2 regions of the Peribacillus sp. NPDC006672 genome follow, and region 2 is predicted to be linked to the other one. Evidence: riboswitches for the same ligand, from Rfam matches in the RefSeq annotation. Region 2 holds a riboswitch; the other holds the start of a gene.
The links. A riboswitch is a leader RNA that binds a small molecule or an ion and turns the genes downstream of it on or off. The one in region 2 is predicted to bind S-adenosylmethionine.

Region 1 (4,918 bases), on a different contig from region 2:
AAAAAAAGAAACCTAACAAGTTGTACATTTATATTATAAATAGCCAAGTGTATTTGCATACGGTATATTAAAATAATACATAAAAACATTCACTTCGGGAAGGAAATGATTGAAAATGATTATTTATCCGTTTAAAGGTAAAGAACCTGATATCGCTGAAAGCGCTTATATTGCTGAAAACGCTGTCGTGACAGGTGATGTGAAAATTGGTGAAGAATCGTCAATTTGGTTCAATTCCGTCATACGCGGCGATGTATCCCCAACCATTATAGGGAACAAAGTCAGTATACAGGATAACAGCGTTCTGCACCAAAGCCCAAATAATCCATTGATCATCGAGGACGAAGTAACCATTGGCCATCAGGTCATATTACATAGCTGTAAAATTCGAAAAGGAGCTTTGATCGGCATGGGGTCGATTGTGCTTGATGCAGCGGAAATCGGCGAAGGGGCTTTTATAGGTGCAGGCAGTCTCGTTCCCCAAGGCAAAGTCATTCCACCGAACATGTTGGCATTCGGACGCCCAGCTAAGGTCATTCGTGAAATCAATGAAGAAGACCGTCAGGATATGGAACGTATCGTACGCGAATATGCTGAAAAAGGACAATACTACAAAACGGCAGAACGAATAAAATAAACTGAATTTAGCGGAAACTTATAGGTATACGCACCAAACTTACGAGTAAATGAGCCAAACTCACGAGTAAATGCGCCAATCTCACGAGTATATGCACCAATTTCACGAGTAAATGCACGAAACTCACGAGTAAATGCACCATCTCACAAGTATACGAGCCAAATTCACGAGTATACGCACTAAACTCACGAGTATACGCACGAAACTCACAAGTATACGAGCCAAATTCACGAGTATACGAGCCAAATTCACGAGTATACGAGCCATCTCACGAGTATATGCACCATCTCACAAGTATACGAGCCAAATTCACGAGTATACGCACCAATCTCACAAGTATACGCACTAAATTCACGAGTATACACGTTAGTGAATTTCTATATGGGATTTCGAATTATTCTCTCAAAATTAATCAATAAAAAAAGGTGTCCGCTATAAGCGGGACACCTTTTCATTTATGGATTATGCTTGTGCTTTTAATGTTTCTGCTTTATCTGTGCGTTCCCATGGAAGATCGACATCTGTACGGCCAAAGTGTCCGTATGCAGCTGTTTGTTTGTATATCGGGCGACGAAGATCAAGCATTTTGATGATACCGGCTGGACGAAGGTCGAAGTTAGCGCGAACTAGGTCAACAAGGACTTCTTCGCTAACAGTACCAGTTCCGAACGTATCAATCGAGATTGATACGGGCTCTGCCACACCAATTGCGTATGCCAATTGAACTTCCGCTTTGTCAGCAAGGCCAGCTGCTACGATGTTTTTCGCAACGTAACGAGCAGCATATGCCGCAGAACGGTCAACTTTAGTAGCATCCTTACCAGAGAATGCACCGCCGCCGTGACGAGCGTATCCGCCGTAAGTATCAACGATGATTTTACGTCCAGTAAGACCAGCATCCCCTTGAGGTCCGCCAATTACGAAACGGCCAGTCGGGTTGATAAAGTACTTAGTTTCAGCATCAATCAATTCAGCTGGAACAACTGCTTTAATCACATGTTCTTTTAAATCTGCTTGAATTTGTTCAAGCGTAATTTCTGAATCATGCTGTGTAGAGATAACGATCGTATCTACACGTACAGGACGGTTATTCTCATCATACTCCACAGTTACCTGTGTTTTACCATCAGGGCGTAAGTAAGCAAGCGTTTCATCTTTACGAACTTGAGCCAGGCGGAATGAAAGTTTATGTGCCAATGAGATCGGAAGCGGCATAAGCTCTTCAGTTTCATTACAGGCAAATCCGAACATAAGACCTTGGTCCCCTGCACCGATTGCATCGATTTCTTCCTCTGACATGTTTCCTTCACGAGCTTCCAATGCTTTATCGACGCCAGCCGCGATATCGGCAGACTGCTCATCAATTGAACTCAATACAGCACAAGTTTCAGCATCGAAACCGTATTTCGCACGTGTGTAGCCAATTCCTGCAATCGTATCACGAACGATACGCGGAATATCCACGTAAGCGGATGTTGTAATTTCTCCAGCAACAAGTACAAGACCTGTTGTTACACTTGTTTCGCAAGCAACACGTGCATTTGCATCCTTAGCAAGGATAGCATCTAAAATGGAATCTGAAATCTGATCACAAATCTTGTCCGGATGGCCCTCTGTAACAGATTCAGAAGTAAATAGACGTTTCTTTGACATCATATTTCCCCCTTGGAAGTTAGTATGTTGTAGGCATAAGCCTGATTTTTTACGGAACTCGTTTCCCTCATTAGTTTCAACTATAGACACAGAATTACTTATAAAAACACAAAAACCTTCCCTGGCAAATGAGGAAAGGTTTAAAATTCTGTCTTCTATCCTTTCACTCTTATCGTTCAAGGGTTTTTTACCTTGCTCAGGTTAGCACCATCACCACTATTCCTTGAAGAACCATCGCTTTATTTTCGGCAATCGATCTTGGAGTCAAGTTCAATATGGCAGGTTGCTGGGTTTCAAAGGGCCTGTCCCTCCACCAACTCGGGATAAGAGAATCCGTACAATTTAACATATTATCGTATCTGGTTGGAATTTGTCAATGCTTTTCAAAAGAACATTCCCCCCAGAATGGCGTTCACGTGAAAACACGTATTGGTTCAACGTCTTTAAAGGGTTACCAAGTCAGGGCGAATAGAAATGATGAAAATTGCCATTAATAATAGAACATTGAGAATAAGAATTGGAAAGGCATCATGATTTCCCATTCAAAATTATGATGCAATGAAAATCACTTCCTTGAAAGTATATGCGATCATCCTGACTCGGTTCCTTCCCATTTAAATTGATTAATGCGGCCAGTTGAAAATTATCACAAAAAAAAATAAATAGTATAGACTATTTAAATGAATGTGTTATACTAATTGTAATATAAAACTTAAACAAAGGAAGGTACCTCATATATGAATTCTGTAGATGTTTCTAATGAGTTACACCAATTATTAACAGGAAACAATGTACAAACTCAACTTTCAGTTCCTCAATTGGTTGAAAAAGTATTAAGCAGAAACGAAGGCGTTTTAACATCAACTGGCGCAGTAAAAGCTGAAACCGGCAAATATACTGGCCGTTCACCTAAAGATAAATATATCGTGGAAGAAGCATCTGTTAAAGACAAAGTAGATTGGGGTTCAGTGAACAAGCCAATTTCCGAAGATGTGTTCAATAAACTATATAATAAAGTAGTTGACTACCTAAAAGCAAAAGAAGAGATTTTTGTTTTCAAAGGTTTCGCTGGTGCAGACGAATCATCACGCCTTCCTATCCAAGTTGTTAATGAATATGCATGGCATAATCTTTTCGCCCATACTTTGTTCATCCGTCCAAACGAAGAGGAACTAAGGGGTCACGAATCAGAATTCACAATACTTTCTGCACCTAATTTCAAAGCAGATCCAGAAGTGGACGGAACTTCTTCTGAAACTTTCATCATCGTTTCATTTGAACGCCGCACCATCCTTATCGGCGGAACGGAATATGCAGGAGAAATGAAAAAATCGATCTTCTCAATCATGAACTACTTACTTCCAGAGGCTGGAATCCTTCCAATGCATTGCTCTGCTAACGTAGGACGTGAAGGGGACGTCGCTTTATTCTTCGGACTGTCCGGTACAGGTAAAACAACGTTATCCGCAGACACTAATCGTAAACTGATTGGCGATGACGAGCACGGCTGGTCTTCTAACGGTGTATTCAACATCGAAGGCGGATGCTATGCGAAAACGATCAACCTTTCACGCGAAAAAGAACCACAAATTTTCGATGCGATCCGTTTCGGTGCCGTATTGGAAAACGTAGTTGTTGATCCTGAAACACGTGAAGCAAACTACGATGATAGTTCACTAACAGAAAACACTCGTGCTGCATACCAAATGCAAGCGATCGATAACATCGTGAGCCCAAGTATCGCAGGACACCCAAATACAATCATTTTCTTAACAGCTGATGCTTCAGGCGTACTGCCTCCAATCAGCAAGCTTTCCAAGGAACAGGCAATGTTCCATTTCCTAAGTGGGTACACAAGTAAATTGGCTGGTACTGAAAGAGGAGTAACTTCACCGGAAGCTACATTTTCAACATGTTTCGGTTCACCATTCTTACCGCTTCCCGCTACACGCTATGCTGAAATGCTTGGAGATAAAATTGACGAGCACAACGCAAAGGTATACCTTGTCAACACTGGATGGACTGGCGGTGCATACGGAACTGGCAGCCGTATGAAACTTGCTTACACTCGCGCAATGGTACAAGCGGCACTTGAAGGCGAATTAGCAAATATCGAGACAGTTAAAGACGATATCTTTGGTTTGGATATTCCACTTCATGTTCCTGGTGTTCCTGACGAAGTGCTTCAGCCAATCAAGACTTGGGAAGATCCTGCTGCATATACACAAGCAGCTACAGCTCTTGCTGCCCAATTCCGTGCAAACTTTAAGAAATTCGGAAGCGTTCCAAGTGAAATCGAAGAACTTGGCGGCCCGACAGCAAAATAAATTGTACCAAAAGGACCAAGCCCTTGCTTGGTCCTTTCTTTATGACTAATCTGGAAAAACAACCACCACGATCTCACTCCTGTAAAGCCACATTAGCCTGAAGCGCCAGGCAAACCAAATCTGTCTTCACATGCCCGTATAGAAAGTCATATTTACAGAACATATATAGATTATCCAATCTATACTTTTGAATTAAAAACAGCCAAGAAGCTGTCTCCTTTGTTCCAGCTAGTGGCTATCATTCCATTTGTTTCAGAAAAGCCCGGAGAAAGGTCTCCTGAACCACTCCTCTACATCCTGT
Region 2 (4,918 bases):
AGTGATAAATACTCATTGCAGCCCTCGAATTGTTCCCCACCAAAATCCTCTACTGTTAAATTCTCCGCTTGAAGCATGGTTCCCATCGCTCCATCAAGAAGGAGAATCTTAGTATCCAACTGATCTTGAATCGCTTTTTTATTCATGTACTGCCACCTCTGATGTTTGTTTACTATCTACTTTTCTAATATATTTCGTAAGTTCCGCCGTCATTTCATAGCGAAGGAACGGAGTGATTAAATATATTCCCTTGAATTTTTCCCTTGCCGCGTCCACTAGCTCTCGTGCGATATTCACCCCTTCAATCCTTGACTTTAAAGGGTCATCCCCCGCTAAAGCCATAGCCCTTCTAACATTATCGGGCAATTTGATGCCTGGGATCTCATTATGGATGAATTCTGCATTCCGTGTGCTTGTCAAAGGCATGATACCGATGAAAATCGGGGTCTCTAAATGTTTTGTAGCTTCATATACTTCTTCAATCTGCTCCACCGAATAAATTGGCTGTGTCAAAAAGGATTGAGCACCACATGCAATCTTCTTTTCCATTCTTTGTACAGCTTTATCCAGATATTTCACATTGGGATTAAAAGCGGCGGCAATTTTAAAATTTGCCCGTTGGCCCAAACTTTGACCGGAATAGGAAAGACCTTCATTAAATTGTTTGACCATACTTATCAGGTCAAACGACGATAAATCATAAACCGAAGTGGCACCTGGGAAGTCCCCAATTTTAGAAGGATCTCCGGTGATGATCAATAACTCGTTTAGCCCCACCGTCTGCAAGCCCATTAAATGTGACTGCAGGCCAATTAAATTTCGATCCCGGCATGTTATATGCACCATCGGCGTTACATTCAATTGGTTCTTCAGTAAATTAGCCAGTGCATCATTCGATATCCTTGGTGAAGCAAGTGAATTATCCGCTAATGTAATTGAATCGACCCCTGCTTTTTTCAAAACCTCAGCACCATTCATGAAACTCTCTATTCCCAACTTTTTCGGTGGATCAAGCTCAACTAGAATCGTCCTTTCAGTTTTTGCCTTTTCGTACAGTGGGATTTCCAACTCTCTATCGATCACTTCAATTATTTCTATTTCACGGGTTTTCGTAAATTTTTCTTTTACTGGTACCAAGCTTCCAATCGCATTCTTTACAGCTTGAATATGCAAAGGAGTCGTTCCACAGCACCCTCCTATGATCGTGGCACCTTGTTCACGCAGCTCTAGGGCACTTGAACCGAAATATTCCGGCACAGCTTTATAGACAAGCCTTCCATCCACATAATCCGGAAGGCTGGCATTAGGATAAATGGCAATCGACGCTTGCTTTGGCAAACTCACTTCTTCCATGGCCCTAATCATATGATGTGGACCGAGACGGCAATTCACCCCAACAACATCGGCACCCAATTGCTCTAGTTTTTGAAAGGCTTCATTTAAATGGATTCCATTTTGAAGATTACCCAGTTCATGCATCGAAACATTTGCGATGATCGGCAGTCCAGTTTCATTTTTAACGATTTGCAGGACGGTTTCAAGTTCTTCCAGGTCATAGAATGTTTCCAGAAGAATCCCATCAGGATTTTCCATCAGCAGACTGTATAGCTGTTCTCGAAAACCTCGCTTTATCTCTTCCATGCTTAAATCCGATTTCCTGATACTCCGCTGTGCACCTATTGTACCGAAGACATATGCCTTTCCTTTTGCCGCTTTTTTAGCAAGGATGATTCCCTGGCGATTGATTCTGCTTACTTCATCTTCTAGTCCATGGCGTTTCAATTTGTTGAAGTTGGCTCCGTAGGTATTCGATTGAAGGATATCTGCACCAGCTTCCAAATAGGCACGGTGAATGGACTCTATTTTATCTGGGTTCGTACAGTTTAATTCCTCATAACATTGATCGATACCATTAGAGTACAGTAAGGTCCCCATTGCCCCTTCCCCAACCAGCATTCTTTCTTTCAATTCTTTACGAAAATTCATCATTACACCCTCTCTCAAAAACAATCCTGTTTTTGGCGTTTTCTATGAGTATGAGAGAAAAGAAAAAAAACCTTCTCAAAGAAGAAGGTTTTTTGAAACATTCTCCTCATCTATCAAGCTCTGCTTGCTGGATTTAGCACCTTTGCCTAAGCTGGTTGCTGAGGTTTCTTCGGGCCAGTCCCTCCACCTCTCTCGATAAGATCCATTTATATAATTTTCATAAGATTTCAAAATTTGATTATATTTAATTTACATTAATAATCTGTCAATTTCAATACCTGATCGAATTTTTTTCACTTTTGAAGCACCAATTCTTTCTCCAAACATCAAAGAATCTGTAAGAAATGCTATATCATTTCCTTCGGAATCAATTACTTCAATTTTTTAATCCCCTCGAAAAGGTTGAGTATCTTTAACAATAAAATTTACAATGTCATTAGGATATCTATTTAAAAAAAAATGTTCTCCTTTAAACTTATGAAATTTCGCATTCCCTTCAACAACTTCGGTCCATTTTGGAATTTTTTTGATAGGAGTCGAAAAATCATTATCCGCATAAAAAACGCTTATTCCACAACTTATTTTTTCTGCTTTGGGTTGAAACTTATAATTGTCCAATATTATAAAATCTGCTCGCAAAATCGGAAGAAATATATCCATAATCTCTTTTGTATAAAATTCCTCTGAAAGTCCCCCATATTGTTCTACCGTTTGCAAGAAAGTTTCATTAGTCATATTTTCAATATTATCTCTCTTTTCAGAAATATGCGGAGCATTTCGCCCAGAAAAAAACAGATGGGTTGGTTCCTTAGTTCCCATTTGCTTAAGTTTATAATATATCTCATAAGTCAATAAGGCTCCCATACTGTGTCCAAATATAACATATTCATCGTCATATTTTAATTGTTCACTTATTCTTTTTGCGATATCTTCACTTGCTTCACCAACAGACTTGTAGCAAGGCTCTCTGAATCGAGTTCCTCTTCCAGCCAATTCACACATACACAATTCATATCTATCCGGCAGTAGTTTTTTCCATTCATAATATACATTTACCGACGCTCCAGCATATGGAATCGGAAATACTTTTATTTTATTTATTTCACTCACTCCTATGTTCAACTAAAGCCCACTATAAATTACTATATAGACCAATAAATATTCAAGATACAACCATATGTAACAAAAACGGACAATAGAAATTCAAAAGAAACATTTACAAAAAAATAAACTTCGCTCCTAGTAACTTTTATACTTTATTTAATTATACTTCTCTATTCCTCGCTGCTCTGCCAGCAACAAATTTACCATACCACTATAGCTATTTAAACCGTCTGTCTGGTTATTCGCCTTCAGATAAAAGTCATTTACAATTCTTGAAATACTTGAAATAACACTCTCATACTTATCCCGATACTGCTCATTTTGTTCTATGTCATGCTGCACCGCCTTGGACAGACTGGACATTATATCAGACGCCTTATCTGCATCAACTTTCTTTAGCGCTGATATAGAATAATCAAACGCTAGAAAAAAACCACTGTAAAGTATCATTGGATCATCCTGCTGCTTACATGCCAGATAAGCTATAAAATTTGCCTCATCCTCATGCATAAAACCACTCTGATGTGCCAATTCATGTGCCATAGTAGCAGGCGTCAAAAAAACTGGCACATGAACATTGATATTGGATTCAAAAGTAAAAGGGACAAAAATACCATTTATCCCTGCACGCGACATTAGTTTTGACATCACCACTGGTTTTGGTGTTGAATATAAAGAATGCTCCAAAATAGGATATTTCTTTGATAACATTTGCATCGACAAAACTGCGTGTTGTGCATAATAATCAAAATTATCTGATGCTTGAGCCAAAAGATCAGTATCCTCTAACTTTTCCCTTGCCAATTCCATTTCAACCGCAAGTGACTTACATAATTTCACCAGTTCCTCATCACTGTAGTTCTCCTCTTGATATGCGGTATAAGACAAAAAAGAATATCTATGATAGTTTATTCCACCCAAAACAGTATAACAAAAATATATCACGCTACAGATCGCAACTATTCCTAGAGTTCCACGATAAACTACCATCCTACGTGCACCTTTACTCATGATGGCCTTGCGCACATAATAAACTATATAAAATAGCAAAAGCATCACAACCAACACTACGAGCCATTCACTAACAGAAAATTTGACCCAAGAAGGTAAAAATCCTACTATTTTTGACAATATCGGATATACAGACCTACTGTATTTTTCTGCCCAATCCTGATGGTTCTGCGCGTATTTTGTCAGTATATAAGCCATAACTCCAAGTGAGATCAACGGCAATCTCTTAAGTAAAAGCTTTTTCATAATATACTCCTCCTATCGAATTAGTATAGGATGTACGCATAATATCATTTCTTTATTTCAATATACTTTTCCTCATAAAAATCATGTTTATTAGAAAAGACATATTGATTCATAAAATCTATAGGAAGTACTTCATAAGCCCAGTAGATACCATTAGGTCTATTACTTGAAATAGCTTGTCGGGCGATTTCAGCAGCCACCGTACCCGTTAACTCTGAACTCGTTTCCATTTGTAAATTCAATCTGCACCTAACATTCTTTCCATTTTTCACTCCTGTAGCATCAATGACTAACGCTATCCATTCCTCTTTAGGTTGCTCCTCTAAACTAATGTCTAGTTTTTTCATGGCTTCTTCAACCGAAGACTCAAGTTGCATTTGATAAAATTGCATTGCCAAACGAAAAATATAATCATTTGCTGCTATATTGTACCAGTGAAGTTCTTGTACCGAACTAACTTCTAGAATATCAATTATCTCTTGACTTAAATACGGTTTCTTATAGACAGGGACATCCACTTCAGGTACAAATTCTTTCTGCATCATATTTATATTTTCCGTTTTAACAGAAT

Region 1: linked by a shared signal. The riboswitch ahead of metK (methionine adenosyltransferase) and the one ahead of ACQKKK_RS09560 (bifunctional homocysteine S-methyltransferase/methylenetetrahydrofolate reductase) in region 2 are both predicted to bind S-adenosylmethionine.

The regions. Positions count from the first base shown of each region.
Region 1 is NZ_JBNNOR010000013.1:38,039-42,956, reverse strand. It holds gene ACQKKK_RS19555 (gamma carbonic anhydrase family protein) at 119-637, shown strand; gene metK (methionine adenosyltransferase) at 1,100-2,293, opposite strand; SAM riboswitch class I at 2,457-2,620, opposite strand; gene pckA (phosphoenolpyruvate carboxykinase (ATP)) at 3,028-4,617, shown strand.
Region 2 is NZ_JBNNOR010000005.1:17,760-22,677, reverse strand. It holds gene metH (methionine synthase) at 1-146, opposite strand, end outside; gene ACQKKK_RS09560 (bifunctional homocysteine S-methyltransferase/methylenetetrahydrofolate reductase) at 139-1,986, opposite strand; SAM riboswitch class I at 2,090-2,188, opposite strand; gene ACQKKK_RS09555 (thioesterase II family protein) at 2,371-3,108, opposite strand; gene ACQKKK_RS09550 (DUF3810 domain-containing protein) at 3,247-4,317, opposite strand; gene ACQKKK_RS09545 (saccharopine dehydrogenase NADP-binding domain-containing protein) at 4,392-4,918, opposite strand, start outside.